DNA from 2 places in the Pseudochrobactrum algeriensis genome. Region 2 is predicted to be linked to the other one. Evidence: predicted binding sites of a transcription regulator. Region 2 holds the regulator's gene; the other holds the start of a gene.

Region 1 (9,267 bases), 1.5 Mb from region 2:
CCTGATCCGGCAGACGAATGCCGATCGGGCGTTCTTCGTGCATTTCAACGGTGACCATCATGCCGTCCTGCAGGAATGCAGCGCGCTCACCAACAAAGTCTTTGTTCAGTTCGAGCTGTTCGTAGCTTTCGGTATCCATGAAAATCAGAGCTTCACCCTGTTCATAGAGGAAAGAGAAGTCTTTCTGCTCAAGACGGATGCGCTCAACAGTTTCAGCGGAACGGAAACGTTCATTCAGCTTGGTGCCGTCGATAAGGTTTTTCAGTTCAACCTGATTATAGGCGCCGCCTTTACCTGGTTTAACCGCGTTGCATTTAACTGCTGCCCACAGGCCGCCATTGTGCTCAATGACATTGCCGGGACGGATTTCGTTACCGTTGATCTTCATATTCGTTCAATCCGGAATTAGTGTGAAATTTTCTCTGATTTACCCTTTGAAATTCTGCGTCGCTTCGCGCAAAACCGGTGGCGGTTTGGCAAAAAATGCCGCAGGCGGTATCAGAGGGCTCTCAAGCCATATCAATCGGGGTTTTCAAGACCATAAATCTGCAATTTTAGCAAGTCTGATACGATGCTTTGCCGGACTTCGGGCTGCACTAGAGCATAATTTCTTAAACTTGAATCAGTTTAAGCGAAAATTATGCTCTCATTCAAAGTGTCAGAGCGAGTTTTATGCGCCCAATCGGGCGCATGGCGCTCTATGCTAGCAAAATGCAATTTTACCGGTCAGCGCAGATTGTTTGCACGGGCGATGGCCTGCTGAATTTCTTCATCTGTCAGCCCGTCCATGAAAGAATCGAGGTCTTTGGCATTGAGTTTTGAGCGCCGCGCCAGAATATACCATGCCGCAGCCTCAACCGAATTGCCGTCTGTGCCGATACCGTCACGATAAAGCCGTGCCACACGCGCCATGGCTGCAATATTGCCGCCCCGCGCTGCTGTCAGCATCCAGCGGAAACCGGCATCATAATTGCGCTCACCGCCGCGCCCTTCGACCAGCCATGTGCCCAGATCAAGCTGTGCCGTGTCATAATTTTTGCGGGCAGCACGCAATAAATATTCCCGTGCCTGCGCATCGTCGCGTTTGATTGTTGCGGTGCCATTGGCAAGCAGCTGACTGACAGCATATTCACCATCGGCCAGTCCGGCATCTGCCGCTTTCTGGAACCATGGTGCGGCTTCATCCAGCCCTTTGGCTCCGGGACGGCGCATCATCAGCATTTGCGCATAATTGAATTGCGCCATGGCATTGCCTGCCTCGGCCGCTTTTTGCATCAGCTCTTCAGCTTTTTTCGCGTCCTTGGTGACATAGATGCCCTGAAGCAGCATGGCGGCGTAGCGGAACTGGGCTTCATGTTCGCCTTTTTCTGCGGCTAAGCCATACCAGTGCGCTGCTTGTTTCTGATCGGATTTGACGCCAAGACCACGGGCATAGATTTCCGCTACCAGCGTTTGTGCCGCCGGATCACCGGCTTTGGCGCGTTCCATGCCGAGGTTGAAGGCTGTCAGATAAAGACCGCGCTGAAATGCACCAAAGGCCGGATCGGCAATTTTGTCTCCGAACCGGTTCTCGTTAAAAGCGGGCATGGCATCGGTCGTTGCCGGTTGCTGAAGCATATCAGATTTTTCAGCCTGATTTTTCGACCATGATCCGGCAAGTTCCGGAATAGTGAAGCCGGTTGAAACCGCCGGTACATCCATAGATGCGCCGGTCGGATCTGCCGGTTTATCCGTCTCTGTTTTGTCCGTTTTGGGCTTGTCAGCTTTGGACTTGTCAGCTTCAGGCACTGTTTTCTCAGGTGCCGGTTTTGCGGCCTCTGCAGCCATGACAGTGGTTGCCGGCATAGATGCCGCTGCGGCAACCAACCAGAAAGCACAGGTGCTGTTGAACAAAACGGATTTTTTCAGCATGGTCTAACTCTGTTACTCTTCAGTCTCAGCCGCACTCATCTCATCGAGCTGGCGGTTTGCATCGGCAATAACCTGTGCAGGATCTTCTGCGGAAAACACAGCGGTACCCAACGCGATAAATTCCGCCTGTGTGGCAAAACAAGCCGCGAGATCATCCAGTTTTGCACCGGCCTGCAAAATAGCAGGAATCTCAACCATTGCCGCCCACCATTCAGCCAGTGAAAGATTGCGCGGATGGGCTTCCGGTTTGGTATCTGCACCGATTTTGCCGAAGAACATATAGTCCGGCTGCAACTCACCGACTTCCAGCGCTGTGTGGCGCTCTTTTACATTGCCGGTGCCGACAATCATTCTCGGCGTATAGCGCTCAACTGCATCTGCAATATCAGCCAGAGAGCCTTCAATATGCACGCCGTCTGCGCCGACACGACCGGCAGTGCGGGTATCGTTCAGAATAATGGCTGCGGCACCTGCTGCCTGAATTTTGCCGACGGCCAATGTTGCAAAAGCCTGAAAGGATGCCTCGTCGGTTTTCCCATTGTCGAGAATGACGCTGGCAATGTCGCCTGCAGTCAGGGCTTTATCCAGCGTGGCAAGCAGCGTATCTGCTGTATGCCCTTCTGAAGAAGGAGAGGGGACAACCAGCACCAGACGCGGACGGTTTGCAGGAAATTTCATCAGATAAAGCCTCGTTGAGCGGGCGCCAATAGCCCATAAAAATGGCAAAGTTCGGGAATTGCATAGTGTAAAATATGCAATATACCGGTCATTATCTTCTGTTTAGAGCATATTTGCCAAAAGATAACGCGGTTTTTAAAGACAGGTGCAAAAACATCGGAGCGCTGTCCTTTTCCCCGAATTTCCCTTCGATCTTGATGCTAACAACTTATTGTCATTGTCGTTTTGTTTAGTTCTGGAAAATAATGTGATGGGGGTAAGCAGTAGCTTAGCCGCTTTCGTGTCCCATTTGAGTCGTATTGTTGTATGCAGACAAAAACTGTCTGCAGGACATGTTTTCGCTTCTTGAGAGATGAAAACATTCAGGCAAGTCAGGCAAAAGGCAGGCTGGCAATGACAATACATAATGCAGGACAGATGGTGAAAATGCGCGATACGCGTCTTGATGTTTTCAGGGCGATGGCATTGCTGACGATCTTCATCAACCATGTTCCGGGCACAATTTATGAGAAATTCACGCATCGCGAATTCGGTTTTTCCGATTCTGCTGAAGCTTTTGTGCTGATTTCCGGTCTGGCTGTTGCGCTTGCCTATAGTTCCAAATTTGTTGAAGGCAATCGTCTGTTGCTGTCATTGAAAATGGCACGCCGGTCGATGACGCTTTATATGGCGCAGATGATGACAACGCTCATCACACTGGCGATTTTCGGTTTTACGGCCATTTATATGAAACGGCCGGAAATGCTGGAAATGATTAATATCAAGACTGTGATGGAACAGCCTGCGCAGGCTTTTGTCGGTCTGGCCACGCTTGGCCACCAGCTCGGCTATAATAATATTCTGTCGCTCTATCTGGTACTGATGCTGTTTGCGCCGGTCATGCTTTATCTGTCGCGGATCAGCATTTCGCTGATGCTGACAATTTCCTGTTCGATCTGGTTTCTGTCCGGCTATTATCATATTGCGCCGGTGAATTATCCGACACAGGGCGTGTGGTTCCTTAATCCGTTGTCGTGGCAGTTTCTGTTCGCCATCGGTATTGGTGCGATGACCTATGTGAAGCAGGGCGGCCGCTTTGATCAGAACCGTCCGCTGATGATTGCGGCGATCGGTTATCTGGTTTTCTCCCTGCTGTGGCTACGTGTGACGCATCCGAACTGGGATATTTCCTTCGGCCTGCCTGCGGTGCTGACCGGTTTTGACAAGACCTATCTCTCGGCAACCCGTTTGTTGCATGTGCTGGCGCTTGCCTATGTGATTGCCGGTATTCCTGCGCTGTCGGAAAAAGCCCGTCTTGATATGAACCATCCGCTGGCCTTGCTGGGTAAACATTCGCTGCCGGTTTTTGTAGCCGGTACTATTCTGGCGATGGTTGGTCAGGCGCTGCGCCATGTTTATCCGGTGAGCCTGTCCTTTGACACCTTGCTGATTGCAGGCGGTATTATGGCTCAGTTTGCGCTGGTCTATTATCTGGAATGGCTGCCGCGCATCGGCTGGAAAGGCAAAGCAGTTTCGAAAAGCCCAGTGCCGGAAATCGCAAGATCCGCACGGGCGGCAGAAAGCCGGAAACCAGCTCCTATAGCTGTGAAGCCGCGTTCGGTTCCTGCGTCTTGAAAGTGGCAGAGCATGTCGCGGAAAAGTGGGCACCGGTTTTCCGATAACGACATGCGTAGAAATAAGGAAATAGAGCAAGCGCAGCGGATACAATTAAATGCGATAGGCTCTAGAAACTGAACTTACCGCATTAACCAAATATTAAAGTTAACAAAAGAATATAAGGCTATCCGGTTTTGCCGGATTCTTACCGAGTGGACTTGGTCCCTCTGTATGACGCCTCCCTGTTAAACTTCTGAGAGCCGCTTTTGCGGCTCTTTTTTTATTTCCGGACCTGCTTTGTTTATCCGCAGTTGAGAGCCGCTTTGTGGATAAAGAGTTTCTGAGAAAATTTGCGGGCAGGCGTTGCTGTTGGCAGAAAATACGGGCGATTCTGTTTAACTATCTGAACAGGCTTACTTTATTCGTCTGGATAGCATTATTTGCTCTGGCAAGCACAAAATCACAATTCATCTTTCTTTAACCATATTATTGCGCGAGCGTGTATGAGCGTGCATTTTGCTTGGATAGGCCATAGCCAAACGGTTTTTTACGATCACGCTTTGTGATGCAAACGAGTGAAGTGCAGCCTGATTATAGGGGATTCGCCTGTTTGGCCGGTTATAAACCGGAGAAAATACGGTGCCTTACGTGGTCGGAATGCTTGTCAAAAATTACAATTGCGGTTCAGTGAACTGCAGTTGCCAGTGAGCAGAACAAGATGATGGAACAGACACATCGCAGCGAAAACAGAGTGCCGGATAATATGATCCGTCTGTCGGAGCGTATGGTGTTTTCAGACAGTTTCAAACCGCTTTACAGTGAAGGTATGGCGCTGGTGGAAGAAGCCGCCGCTTATCTTGACGGTGAGGGGAAAGACGCTGCGCGTTCTCTGTCTCACAAGGCTGCAACACTTTATGCCGCAGAATCCATGCGTCTGACCTCGCGTCTGATGCATATTGCCTCCTGGCTTTTGCTATTGCGTGCCAGCCGTTCCGGCGATATGCCGCGCGAAATGGTGGCAAAAGAGAAGGCAAAGGTCAGTCTGGAAACCCATTCTGCCGGTGAAAAGACTGCAGGCTGGAAAGAACTGCCGCAGGCTTTCCGCGATATGATTGCGCATTCGCTGCATCTTCAGGATCGCGTGCGCTGTATGGATGGTGATAGCTATCATCAGCCGATCCGTGAACTGGTTGAGTGCAAGGGTAATCCGGTTTCGGATCAGATCGTTCTGTTGCGCACAGCATTTGGCAGTAATTGATCTGCCGGAGCATGTCGCGGAAAAGTGGGAACCGGTTTTCTGATAACGACATGCGTAAAAAATAAAGACAGAGCGAGCGCAGTGGCTATGATTAAATGCACACGCTCTGGTTTCATTTAATTGTCGCATGTTCGCGAACGCTAAATAAACCCATTTGAGCCAGACATGCTCTGGCATCTTCTCCTGTCTTTAAATTGCGATGTTTCCATTTTGTTCACATTTTGATTGTTGAATGCACCTTACACAAGGTAAGGTCAGCATATGAAACAGGCGATTCGCATTATTGGTATTGATCCGGGTTTGCGCCGCACCGGCTGGGGCGTGATTGAGTCCATGGGTAATTCCCTGCATTTTATTGCAGCGGGAACTGTCACCTCTGATGACAAAATGGATCTTGCCTCGCGTTTATGCCAGCTGCATGAAGGATTGAGCGCTGTCCTGCATCAGATGATGCCGGATGAAGCGGCTGTTGAACATACATTCGTCAATAAAGATGCGGCGGCAACGCTGAAGCTGGGGCAGGCGCGCGGTATTGCGCTGCTGGTGCCTGCACAGGCCGGATTGCGAGTGGCTGAATATGCGCCGAATGCGGTGAAAAAATCCGTTATTGGTGTCGGCCACGGTGAAAAACAGCAAATTCATATGATGGTCAAAGTGCTGATGCCGCGGGCGAGTTTTGATACCAGCGATGCGGCGGATGCGCTGGCGATTGCCATTTGTCATGCCCATAACCGGCACAGCCTGTATAATTTGGCAGAACTGAAGAAAAGCGGGAGGATTGCAGCCATATCATGATCGGGAAACTGAAAGGTGTTGTCGATGAAATTGCTGACGATCACGTCATTCTTGATGTGCATGGGGTCGGCTATGTGGCTTTCTGTTCTGCGCGCACGCTGGGCAATCTGCCTTCAGCGGGTGAAGCGGCAATTCTGCTGATTGAGACCTATGTGCGTGAAGATGTGCTGCGGCTTTACGGCTTCGGCACGGCATTGGAGCGTGAGTGGTTTCGTCTGTTGCAGAATGTACAGGGCGTTGGTGCCAAAGTGGCACTGGCAGTGCTGGGCACATTAACGCCGTCTGAACTCGCCAATGCCATTGCTTTGCGTGATATTGCTATGGTGTCCCGTGCGCCGGGTGTCGGCAAAAAAGTAGCCGAGCGCATTGTGACCGAGTTGAAAAATAAGGCGCCTGCATTTGCCGGTGATGCTGTGGCCAATATCGGACTGAAGCAGGAAATCGGTGAGGGTGTGGCTTCCACGGCAGTGAGTGATGCAGTTTCCGCGCTGAGCAATCTCGGCTATTCACGCGATCAGGCTGCCAATGCGGTGGCCAGTGCCTTGCGCGAGGCCGGAGAAGATGCAGATTCTGCCAAGCTGATCCGGCTTGGATTGAAAGAACTGGCGCGATAAGAGCGTTGCCTGAGAAAATGAAATGCGGGTGTAACTGATGAGTGATGAAGATCGTCTGATTTCTGCGCAAAAGCGCGGGGAGGATACGGACACGGCTTTGCGCCCGCAAAGCCTTGATGATTTTGTCGGTCAGGCGGCAGCACGCGCTAATCTGAAAATTTTTATCGAAGCAGCCAAAACCCGAGGTGAGGCGCTGGATCATGTGTTGTTTGTCGGCCCTCCGGGCTTGGGCAAAACCACATTGGCGCAGATTATGTCCAAGGAACTCGGCGTTAATTTCCGTTCCACCTCAGGGCCGGTGATTGCCAAAGCCGGTGATCTGGCTGCATTGCTCACCAATCTTGAAGACCGCGATGTGCTGTTTATCGATGAAATTCATCGTCTCAGCCCTGCGGTGGAAGAAATTCTCTATCCGGCGATGGAAGATTATCAGCTCGATCTGATTATCGGCGAAGGGCCTGCGGCACGCTCCGTCAAGATTGATCTGGCGAAATTCACGCTGGTGGCGGCGACAACCCGTCTCGGTCTTCTGACCACGCCTTTGCGCGACCGTTTCGGTATTCCGGTACGGCTGAATTTCTATACGGTTGATGAGCTGGAATATATTGTGCACCGCGGTGCACGGCTGATGCAGCTGAATATTTCCGATGATGGTGCACGCGAGATTGCGCGGCGTGCACGCGGAACACCGCGCATTGCAGGACGTTTGCTGCGCCGTGTCCGTGACTTTGCGCTGGTAGCAAAAGCAGACATTGTGGATGCGAAAATCGCCGATGAGGCGCTGATCCGTCTGGAAGTGGATAATATTGGTCTTGATCAGCTGGATCGCCGTTATCTTAATATGATTGCACGCAATTTTGGCGGCGGACCTGTGGGAATTGAGACGATTGCCGCCGGTCTGTCTGAACCCCGCGATGCGATTGAAGATATTATTGAACCCTATCTGATCCAGCAGGGCTTTTTGCAGCGTACACCGCGCGGTCGTGTGCTGACAGCACTTGCATGGCAGCATCTTGGGCTGACGGCACCGACTGATCTGGCTGCACGGCAGATCACCCTGTTTGAGGACGAAGCCTGATGCCGGATGTAGCAGTTCCAGACGATTTAAGCGCGGCTGAATCTGAAGTGATTAATGGCACGCTGACACCGGAAGGGCACCGGTTGCTGGCGCGGGTCTATTATGCCGATACGGATTTTTCCGGCGTGGTTTATCATGCCCGCTATCTGGAGTTTCTGGAGCGCGGCCGCACTGATTTTCTGCGTCTGAAAGGTGTGCACCATACGCAACTGGAAGAGGGGCAGCTTGGCGAGCCGATTGTCTGGATCGTGCGGCGCATGGAGATTGATTTCCGTTTGCCTGCCCGCATTGATGATATGCTGGTAATTGAGACTTGCGTGACTGAAGCTTCCGGTGCGCGGGTGACAATGCGCCAGCGCATTCAGCGCAAAAATGGTGAGCTGCTGATTGAAGCACAGGTCGAAGCGGCATTGATTAATAAGCAGGGTCGTCCGAAACGGATGCCCAAAGAGTGGAAAGCGCTGTTTACAGCTTAATTTTCGGCAGAGATTTTAATCATCAAGCCGGGACAATTGGGCGGGCATAATCCTGCGGCATATCAAAAATCGGGTGTGATCGCGCAGGCAGTGCTGAATAGGCACAGCCTCAAAACCGGCGGCGAAAAATCAGGCGCAGCACGTAAAATTGCCCGCAATAGTGCGAATCCTAACTTATCTTTAACCATAATAGTTCATCTTTAGTCTAAGACGGAGAGGTGAGGGCATGAATCTGCCTGTCGCCTTCCTTTCACCAAAATTAACCGTAAAAAGCAAAACAGCCGGTCATGCACAAGATTGTGTCCGGCACTATGCAGATACGGCGCAAAGCAATTCGGCGGGCCGTGCAGGCAAACAATGCATCCGGACCGCTTAAGGTAACAACAGATCGAAACGGTTGCGCAGAAAACTGCGCGGTGAACCGTTTTGCTTTTGCCGCCCGGTGATGAGCCGGGCGTTTGGATTCGAGGACAGGTGACAAATGGAAACGCTACCCATTGCAGCACATACAGCTGATGTCAGTCTCTGGGGACTGTTCATGCAGGCCAACTGGGTTGTGAAACTGGTCATGCTGGGCTTGCTGGCTGCCTCAATCTGGACATGGGCGATTATCGTCGACAAGACACTGGCCTATCGCCGTGCAACAAGTGCGATTGAGCGTTTTGAGCAGGTCTTCTGGTCCGGCCAGTCTTTAGAAGAATTATACCGCAATCTCGGTGAACGCCGTACCACCGGCATGAGCGCCATTTTCATGGCAGCGATGCGCGAGTGGAAAAAGTCTTTCGAAAAAGGCGCCCGTTCCCCGATTGCGTTGCAGATGCGTATCGAAAAAGCGATGGATGTGGCCTTGGCGCGTGAAAA
Region 2 (9,267 bases):
AATATGCGCTGCGTCAGCAGATCGTTGAAGCTGTGTCAGACGGCATGAGCGCACCGGACACATTGTTCAAGGCGCTGGCGCTTTATGACGGTGAAAGCCGCACAGTTGATTACATCACGCTGACTCAGGAAAAAGCCGACACAATCGCCACGCCTGATGATGCTGAACTGAAAAAATGGTATGATGGCCATCTCGGCAATTACCGCGCACCGGAATATCGCAAAGTCAGCTATGTGCCGCTTGAAGCGCAGGACATCGTCAACGAAGCCGATGTAATGCCGGAAGAGATTCAGGAATATTACAAAAAGAACATTGCCCGTTTCTCGACTGAAGAAAAGCGTACTCTTGAGCAGCTGAATTTCGCCAATGAAGAAGAAGCAAAAGCAGCTTCGGATAAAATCAAATCCGGCACCAGCTTTGCTGATCTTGTTACCCAGAGCGGTAAAAAGCCTGAAGATGTCAAACTCGGCACATTTGTAAAAGGCGATCTGCCGGATGCAGTGATTGCTGATGCAGCTTTCGCTCTGCCTGCCAATGGTACAAGCGATGTTGTAAAAGGCGCATTCGGCCCTGTGCTGCTGCATGTCAGCGCAATTGAGACTGCAGCTGTGAAAACAGAAGCAGAAGTTGCACCGGAAATCCGTAAAACTCTGGCTCTGACACAGGCGCTGACCTCGCTGAATGCGGTTCATGACTCGTTTGAAGAAGAACGCGGTAATGGCGCAACGCTGGCGCAGGCTGCTGAAAAGCTGAAGCTCAAAGTTAAAACCGTAGAAGCTGTTGATGTGAACGGTAATGCTCCGGACGGTAAGCCGGTTGCTGATCTGCCGCAGCTGCCTTCCTTCCTGACCTCTGTTTACCAGTCGGATCAGGGCATTGATAATGATGCACTGCCAACTCCGACCCGTGGTTATATCTGGTATCAGCTGGATGGCGTGACACCTGCCCGCGACAAAACATTTGATGAAGTCAAAGATCAGGTTGCAGCCGAGTGGAAACAGGATGAAGCAGCAAAGCGTCTGACAGCCAAAGCTGAAGAGCTGCGTAAGCGTCTTGAAGCCGGTGAAACTCTGGATGTTCTTGCTCAGGAAGCCGGCGTTGAAAAACAGACCAAACGCGGCCTGACCCGTACTGCTACAGATTCTGAACTGTCCGAGGCTGCGGTTGCGCAGATCTTCGGCGGTGCAGAAAATCTCACAGGCGTTGCAAGCGGCATCAATAAAGAAACCCAGATCCTTTTCAAAGTGATTGAGACAACCGAGCCTGCCGGTGTCAGCGCGGAAAGCCTGCCACAGGGCACACGCGATGCGATTTCCTCACGCATTGGTGACGACCTGCTGGAACAGCTCGTCGGCCGTCTGCAGAGCGAATATCCGGTTAAAATCAATCAGACCCTGATGGATCAGGCTCTTTCCTTCTAACGCCTTCTCACCTTTGAAGGCAGGCGGAGCCTCACTAAAGATTCGAGTACACTATGTCAGATTTCAAAAGCTACATTGCCAAAGCTGTTACAGGCACACCTTTAACTCAGGCGGAGTCCAAAGCAGCGTTTGACATTATGATGTCCGGCTCCGCCACCCCTGCCCAGATCGGCGGTTTTCTGATGGCTCTGCGTATGCGCGGTGAAGCCGTTGCAGAAATTGCAGGCGCTGTGGAATCAATGCGGGCGAAAATGATCCCCGTCGATGCACCTGCCGGTGCAATTGATATTGTCGGCACCGGCGGCGATCAGTCCGGTTCCTATAACGTGTCCAGCTGTGCAGCCATTGTGACTGCGGGCGCAGGCGTGATCGTTGCCAAACACGGCAACCGCGCTTTGTCCTCGCGCTCCGGTGCGGCAGATACACTGGCAGAACTGGGCATTAATATTGAGGCCGATCCGGCAACAATCAGCCGCTGCATTCATGATGCAGGTCTTGGCTTTATGTTTGCGCCGATGCATCACTCTTCGATGCGCCATGTCGGCCCTGCCCGTGTAGAGCTTGGCACCCGTACAATTTTCAACCTGCTTGGCCCGCTCGCCAATCCGGCTGGTGTTAAACATCAGCTCGTCGGTGTTTTCTCCCGCGACTGGGTACTGCCGATCGCCAAAGTGCTGAAAGAGCTCGGCTCAGATCATGTCTGGGTTGTTTATGGCGATGGTCTGGATGAAATGACCACCGCAGGCACCACCAATATTGCAGCGCTGCATAATGGTGAAATCACCGAATTTAAAATCACACCGGAAGAAGTCGGCCTGAAGCGCGTTGCTTTTGACGCTCTCAAAGGCGGCGATGCACAGCACAATGCGGCTGCCCTGCTGCGCGTACTTGGCGGTGAAGCCGGTGCTTATCGCGATATCGTGCTACTCAATGCCGGTGCTGCATTAGTGATTGCCGGCAAGGCCAAAGATATCAAAGAAGGTATTGCCCTTGCTGCACAGTCGATTGACAGCGGCGCGGCCAAAGCCAAACTCGATCAGCTGATTGCTGTATCGAACAGCAAGACAAGTGAATAAAATGACCGATATTCTCAAAAAGATCGAAGCCTATAAGCTTGTTGAAATTGCAGAAGCCAAATCACGTTTGCCATTGGCAGACGTGAAAAAAGCTGCGGCCGATCAGCCGCCTGCCCGTGGTTTCCTTAAAGCATTGGAAGCAAAGCAGGCTGCCGGTTCTTTCGGTCTGATTGCGGAAATCAAAAAAGCCAGCCCGTCCAAAGGTCTGATCCGTCCGGATTTTGATCCGCCTGCATTGGCAAAAGCCTATGAAGATGGTGGTGCGGCCTGTCTTTCTGTTCTGACAGATACACCAAGTTTTCAGGGTGCACCGGAATTCCTGCAACAGGCGCGCGCTGCCTGCTCTCTTCCAGCGCTACGCAAAGACTTTCTGTTTGATCCTTATCAGGTCTATGAAGCACGTCATTGGGGTGCGGATTGCATTCTCATCATCATGGCAAGTGTTGACGATGCTATGGCACAAGAGCTGGAAGACACAGCCTTTTCGCTTGGCATGGATGCATTGATCGAAGTGCATGATGAAGCGGAGATGGAACGGGCACTCAAATTGTCTTCACGCCTGCTCGGCATCAACAACCGCAACCTGCGTACTTTCGAAGTTGATCTTGCAGTTTCTGAGCGTCTGGCAGCCATGGTGCCGGATGACCGCCTGCTGGTTGGTGAAAGCGGTATCTTCACCCATGATGATTGCCTGCGTTTGCAGAAATCCGGCATCTCCACCTTCCTGATCGGTGAAAGCCTGATGCGCCAGCAGGATGTGGCCAGTGCAACCCGCAAACTCCTGACCGGCAAAGAGTAAATTATGAGCAAGCTGACACATCTCGATGAAAGCGGCGCTGCGAATATGGTCGATGTCGGCGACAAAGCCGAGACTATGCGCATTGCGACCGCATCGGGTTGTGTCACGATGCAAAAACAGACGCTTGAGCTGATCCTTTCCGGCAATGCAGCCAAAGGCGATGTAATCGGCACAGCCCGTCTTGCCGGTATTATGGCCGCAAAGAAAACATCTGATCTGATACCGCTTTGCCATCCATTGATGCTGAGCAAAGTCTCGGTTGATATCGAGCCGGATGAGGCGCTGCCTGGTTTGCGGGTCAGTGCGACAGTCAAACTGACCGGCAAAACCGGTGTGGAAATGGAAGCGCTCACAGCTGTCTCCGTCGCCTGCCTGACGATTTATGATATGGCAAAAGCTGCCGATAAAGGCATGGTCATCGGCAATATCGCCGTCGACAGCAAAACCGGCGGTAAATCCGGTGACTGGCAGCGCTCTTAGCATATCGCTCTTATTTTTTACGGGGTAGGTTTCATGGCATTATTACCGGTTGATGAGGCTTTGCGGCTTTTGCTCGCGGATAAAATGCCTTCCGGCCATGAGCACGTCGCTCTGCATGAAGCCGGTGACCGTGTTCTTGCTACTTCGATCTTTGCCTCATTCAATCAACCGCCTTTTGATGCCTCGGCTATGGATGGCTATGCCATTCGCTTTGCTGATGCAGAACAACTGCCGGTGACACTGAAAGTCATCGGTGAATCTGCTGCAGGCAAAGGCTTTGACGGTACAGTCAGATCCGGTGAGGCTGTGCGTATTTTTACCGGTGCGCCAATGCCTGCCGGTGCCGACACGATTGTCATTCAGGAAGACACGCTGCAGGAAGGCAATCTGGTCACATTGTTACGGGATGTGGGCAAGAGCCGTCACATCCGTTTCAGCGGGCTGGATTTCAAAGATGGCGAATGTCTGCTGCAAACCGGTCATCTGCTTGATCCGGCATCGCTCTCTTTGGCTGCAGCGTCCGGCCACGCACAATTGCAAGTCTATAAACGCCCTAAAACAGCTATTCTTGCTACCGGCAATGAGCTTGTGCCTGCGGGCACTGTTCCTGCGGCAGATCAGATCGTCAGCTCCAACAGTTATGGTGTCGCAGAAATTGTACGGCGCAATGGCGGCACGGCAGATGATCTGGGCATTGTGCCGGATGATTTGGCCCTTATCGAACAATCCATTCGCAATGTTGCAGCTTCGGATGCAGATATTCTGATTACGCTTGGCGGCGCATCCGTCGGCGATCATGATCTGGTGCATAAAGCACTGACCAATTGCGGCGTTGAACTCGGCTTTTACAAAATCGCCATGCGTCCGGGCAAACCGCTGATGTTCGGCCAGCTGGATCGCGAAGGCAAAGTGCCCCTGCTCGTTCTTGGTCTTCCAGGTAATCCGGTTTCCAGTCTCGTTTGTTCCTATGTGTTTCTGGCGCCGCTGGTTGCGCGTCTGGCAGGCAAAGCCGCGACCACCTATATTGCCGGCGCCAGACTGGCACAGGACATGGCTGCCAATGGCAACCGCCGCGATTATGCCCGTGCGGCACTAACCCGCAACAGCGATGGCGAGTTACTGGCAACGCCTCTGCCGGTGCAGGATTCTTCCATGCTGACCGTCATTACCCGTGCGGATGCTCTGCTGATCCGTGAGCCCTTTGCGGAAACAGCTAAAGCCGGTGATCGCTGTCAAATCCTGATGATACGCTGAAATCCTTTAAACAATCGGATTAATCACTTTTAAAGCCTTGCAGAACAATACTGGAACATATAGTGTTCGTTCTGGGTTTGTTTTAAAAATTGATTCTCGCAACCGCGCCCCGTGCATGCGGTTATGCGTTTAGTCCGCACGACTTCATTATCTGCCACCATAATTTCAGTAAACGGCAGATAATATAAAGGCTTTGGGAGCGTATAATGCTGACGCGTAAACAACATGAATTATTGCTGTTTATCCATGACCGCCTGAAGGAAAGCGGCATTCCCCCTTCGTTTGACGAGATGAAAGAGGCGCTCAATCTCGCTTCCAAATCCGGCATTCACCGTCTGATTACAGCTCTGGAAGAACGCGGTTTTATCCGTCGTCTGCCAAACAGAGCGCGTGCGCTTGAAGTTGTGCGTTTACCGGATTCGATTGCACCAGGTCTCAACAGCCAGAAAAAATTCTCACCAAGTGTCATTGAAGGCGATCTCGGCAAAAAGAATGTCACCGAACTGCCTAAAAAAGCAGCGTCTGCAGCCGATCCGGAAGCACCTGCCGGTATCAGTGTTCCGGTGATGGGGCGTATTGCAGCCGGTGTACCGATTTCTGCGATCCAATCCCAGACCCATATGATTACCCTGCCACCGGAAATGCTTGGCAGCGGTGAGCATTATGCGCTGGAAGTTAAAGGCGACTCGATGATCGAAGCCGGTATTCTCGACGGCGATACAGTGATTATCCGCCGTGGTGATACTGCAAATGCCGGTGAAATCGTTGTGGCTCTGGTCGATGATGAAGAAGCAACACTCAAACGCTTCCGCCGCAAAGGCGCATCTATTGCGCTTGAAGCTGCCAATCCGGCCTATGAAACCCGTATTTTCGGTCCTGACCGCGTACGTGTTCAGGGCAGACTGGTTGGTCTGGTACGCCGCTACTAATATGCCAGCGGAGCGGAAACCGGCATTACTGCCGGTTTTCAACTACAGGCAGTTTATTGCTCCTGCTGCATATTCTTGCATGGGCAATAACGGGCCATTTTAAGTATTGCACCTCCCGATACAAATAGTGCCCTACAAGCTATTTTCGCTGCACTATTATGCTGTGACTACGCATTCATAATAGCTACGGTCAGAAAAAGGTGTGACAGTTCTTATTTTGGATCTTCCAGATTGCGGGCAGCACGGGACCAGAGGCGGTAGCTATGCCAAGGTCGTTGCGGCTCTCCCACTGCAAACACGACCTGCGCCTGTTCCGGCTTATATGCCAAACCAGCTTGATGCACTTGCGCCTTTATAGTCGCACTTTGCTGCATAGTTGGAAAAAGAGTTTGTGCTTTGTCTGTATGCTTGTGGCTATCCGGTTTCAGATAAATCTCTGCCACGCCTTGTAGTGCCAGTTGCTGGCGGGTGATGATAACAGGGGCACTTCGCGTTACTGCCCCTGTAATAATGCTGGCTTTTCTATCGGGACAAGACAGGTTTCCCGCATAAGCGAGAACGATAATATCACCGATATTACAGGCAATATCTGCCGCAGACCGGTTTTCCGCATAGATCAGCACCTGCCCGTTTTGCAGATCAAAACTGCATAACCCGTCCTCACAGACAAAACCTCCGGAATTTGCCGCGCTGCTATTATCCGGCGTTTTAACCTCATGGATTCTGTAGGCCTTGCGCCAGTTATCCGTTGTGAACGCAGCCGGTCGCGCACGGTTTACATAAAGACTATTGTTCTGGCGGACTGCAACCAGTCTGGCATCTTCCGAGATAATAATATCCGGCAAAGTGTTCATACTCAGTACAATCCCGCCAAGGATCAGAAAGAACAGCGATATCAGCCGCAAATGACTGGTAAAGATCATTGCTGTAAGCATTGCCGCTGTCCAAAGCAACAATACCGGCACGGGCAACAGGCCGGGGACCAGATCAGGGGAAAGTCCGGCAACAAAATGCGCAATCCATTTGACCAGCTCAATGCCTTTGCCCATCACCTGTAAAGGCAGCCATTCCAGTCCTAAAGGCATCAGCAGCAGAGATAGCACAGCGAAAGGCATAATCAGTACCGAGATCACCGGCAGTGCCAGTGCATTTCCCAGCATGCCAAGCGGTGCCATATTGTTAAAATGAAAGGCTGCAAAAAGCCCGCTGGCCGTACCGGCTAAAAGCGAAGTCGCCGCAATCCCGCCAAGCCAAATCCTGAGCTTACCCCCCAATGTCGTCTGCCGCATTACCTGTTCATTGCTTTGTCTCTTGCGTAATTTCCACCATGCAAAGCCTGCAATCAGCGCACCGGTTGCCGAGTAAGACATCTGAAAACTCGGCCCCAGAATTTCATGCGGTGTCACAAGAATACTGAACAGCGCTGCAATCGCCAGATTGCGCAAGGTCAGAGCTTTACGATCTAAAATCACCGCACAAAGCATCACGGCCAGCATGATAAAACTACGCTGTGCCGCCACATCTGCACCCGACAAAGCCAGATAAAAACCGGAAGAAAACAGCGAAATCAGTGCGGCGATTTTCTTCACCGGATAATACAGCGCTAAAGACGGGAACAGTCCCGCAATGCCACGCAGGCTCACCATGACAATAGCTGCTGCCAGCGCCAGATGCAGGCCGGAAATTGAGAGAATATGCGCCAATCCTGCAATGCGCAGCGCCTCATTGGTTGTCACGCTGATCCCTGCACGCTGGCCGGAGATCAGCGCTGCTGCCACCGCCCCTTCTTCGCCGGGCAATGCCTGCATAATCCGCCCGCCGATTACAGCCCGTATCTGACCGGTCAGCGCCTCAATTGAAGCAGTCCAGCTCTTTGATACTGCATCACCTGCAAAGTCATCATCGACCAGTTTCGGCACGCCGAGATAAAAGCCATTACCGCCAATGCCGCGAAAATATCCATGAAATGCGAAATCATACTGCTCGGAACGTACCGGCCCGCCATGGGGACGCAATCGCACCGCTCCTTTCAGAACAGAACCGGTTTCAGCCTGTGCAGGTAAATCACGGGCAGAGAGCCGCAACCGCTGCGGCGCATAGCGCAAATGCGGTTTTTCCGTTGTCAGCACATCGGCAACAATACGCCAGCGTCCGGCTTTGCCATTGTCTTCAGCCTCCTGCTCGAGCGAGACAATCCGCGCCGTCAGAGTGGTTGAAACAGAACTGCCAAGCATTTGCGTTGCATAGCGCTGCGTCTCCCATTTCGCAGCCAGCATACCGGTCATAAAGGCTAATATCAGTATAAGGCTGATGCGCCTTATCAGCGTATCCCGCAGCAAAAACAGCAGCCAGCCGAACAGACATGCCGGCACAAACAGCTCTATCCAGTATGGTTCGGCCTTCAGGGAAAAATAATGAACCGCCCCTGCTCCACTCGCAACGGCCAACAACAGGAAAACCGTCCCGCGTTCATATTCAAACAGCAGAGCATCACAGATATTATCCAGAAAACGCTGCCAATATTCCCGCAGATTGAGCCGGATGATCCGTGCCCGCTTTCGTCCGCTATAAACAGCACCATCATCGGGGATAATCTCTGCATCCGGCACCGGAGCAAAACCGAGCATGAATTGCTCGGCAGTTAATCCGCTGCTATGCTTCGACCGGACAGCAGCACTCCCTGACCCGCCATCATCATGACGGGACTCAGTCTTGCTTGCCTGATGGCCACATTCACCGCCATAACCATTCGCCATGCTGTCTGAATTGCCCCCGCACCTGACAGCTGCACAATTATACGTCCAAAACAGCCTATTTCACGCAGGAATCTTGCATTGAGCGGCGTTAAACACCGGTTCTGCGCTTTGATTTTTGCATCAAGTCTTGCACGTTGTGCTGCCTATGCTACATGAACAGCACAAGAAATCGAGAGGCGGCCAGTTACATTCTTTAGCCGATATATTCGGATATAAGCGTAAGATCCTGTAACCTTGCCGCAGATACGGAGCGACTGATGTCATCACCCGTTATTACCCGCTTTGCGCCTTCACCGACCGGCTATCTGCATATCGGTGGCGCTCGTACAGCGTTGTTTAACTGGCTTTATTCCAAACATACCGGCGGCAAGATGCTGCTGCGCATTGAGGATACCGACCGCGAGCGCTCCACAGAGGCGGCAACGGCAGCTATTCTTGAAGGTCTGACATGGCTCGGCCTGACATGGGACGGCGATGCCATCTCCCAGTGGGAACGCGCACCGCGCCACCGCGAAGTTGCTGAAGAACTGGTGAAAGCCGGTAAAGCCTATT

Evidence for each region. Region 2 encodes LexA, which represses DNA repair genes until DNA is damaged. Its sites were predicted from a motif close to TGTTCNNNNTGTGTTCNG; they were not measured.
Region 1: ruvC (crossover junction endodeoxyribonuclease RuvC) is a predicted target of LexA. The motif match lies at 5,644-5,661, and genes of this name have one in related genera.

What each region holds. Positions count from the first base shown of each region.
Region 1 is NZ_CP075361.1:2,829,841-2,839,107, reverse strand. Features, by position in the region: gene efp (elongation factor P) at 1-388, opposite strand, end outside; gene KHQ09_RS15170 (tetratricopeptide repeat protein) at 727-1,911, opposite strand; gene KHQ09_RS15165 (thiamine phosphate synthase) at 1,924-2,589, opposite strand; gene KHQ09_RS15160 (OpgC family protein) at 2,983-4,203, shown strand; gene rcdA (protease adaptor protein RcdA) at 4,937-5,443, shown strand; gene ruvC (crossover junction endodeoxyribonuclease RuvC) at 5,705-6,238, shown strand; gene ruvA (Holliday junction branch migration protein RuvA) at 6,235-6,852, shown strand; gene ruvB (Holliday junction branch migration DNA helicase RuvB) at 6,890-7,930, shown strand; gene ybgC (tol-pal system-associated acyl-CoA thioesterase) at 7,930-8,406, shown strand; gene tolQ (protein TolQ) at 8,888-9,267, shown strand, end outside.
Region 2 is NZ_CP075361.1:1,348,225-1,357,491, reverse strand. Features, by position in the region: gene KHQ09_RS08350 (SurA N-terminal domain-containing protein) at 1-1,421, shown strand, start outside; gene trpD (anthranilate phosphoribosyltransferase) at 1,475-2,497, shown strand; gene trpC (indole-3-glycerol phosphate synthase TrpC) at 2,499-3,296, shown strand; gene moaC (cyclic pyranopterin monophosphate synthase MoaC) at 3,300-3,776, shown strand; gene KHQ09_RS08330 (molybdopterin molybdotransferase MoeA) at 3,810-5,030, shown strand; gene lexA (transcriptional repressor LexA) at 5,237-5,959, shown strand; gene KHQ09_RS08320 (ComEC/Rec2 family competence protein) at 6,172-8,715, opposite strand; gene gltX (glutamate--tRNA ligase) at 8,973-9,267, shown strand, end outside.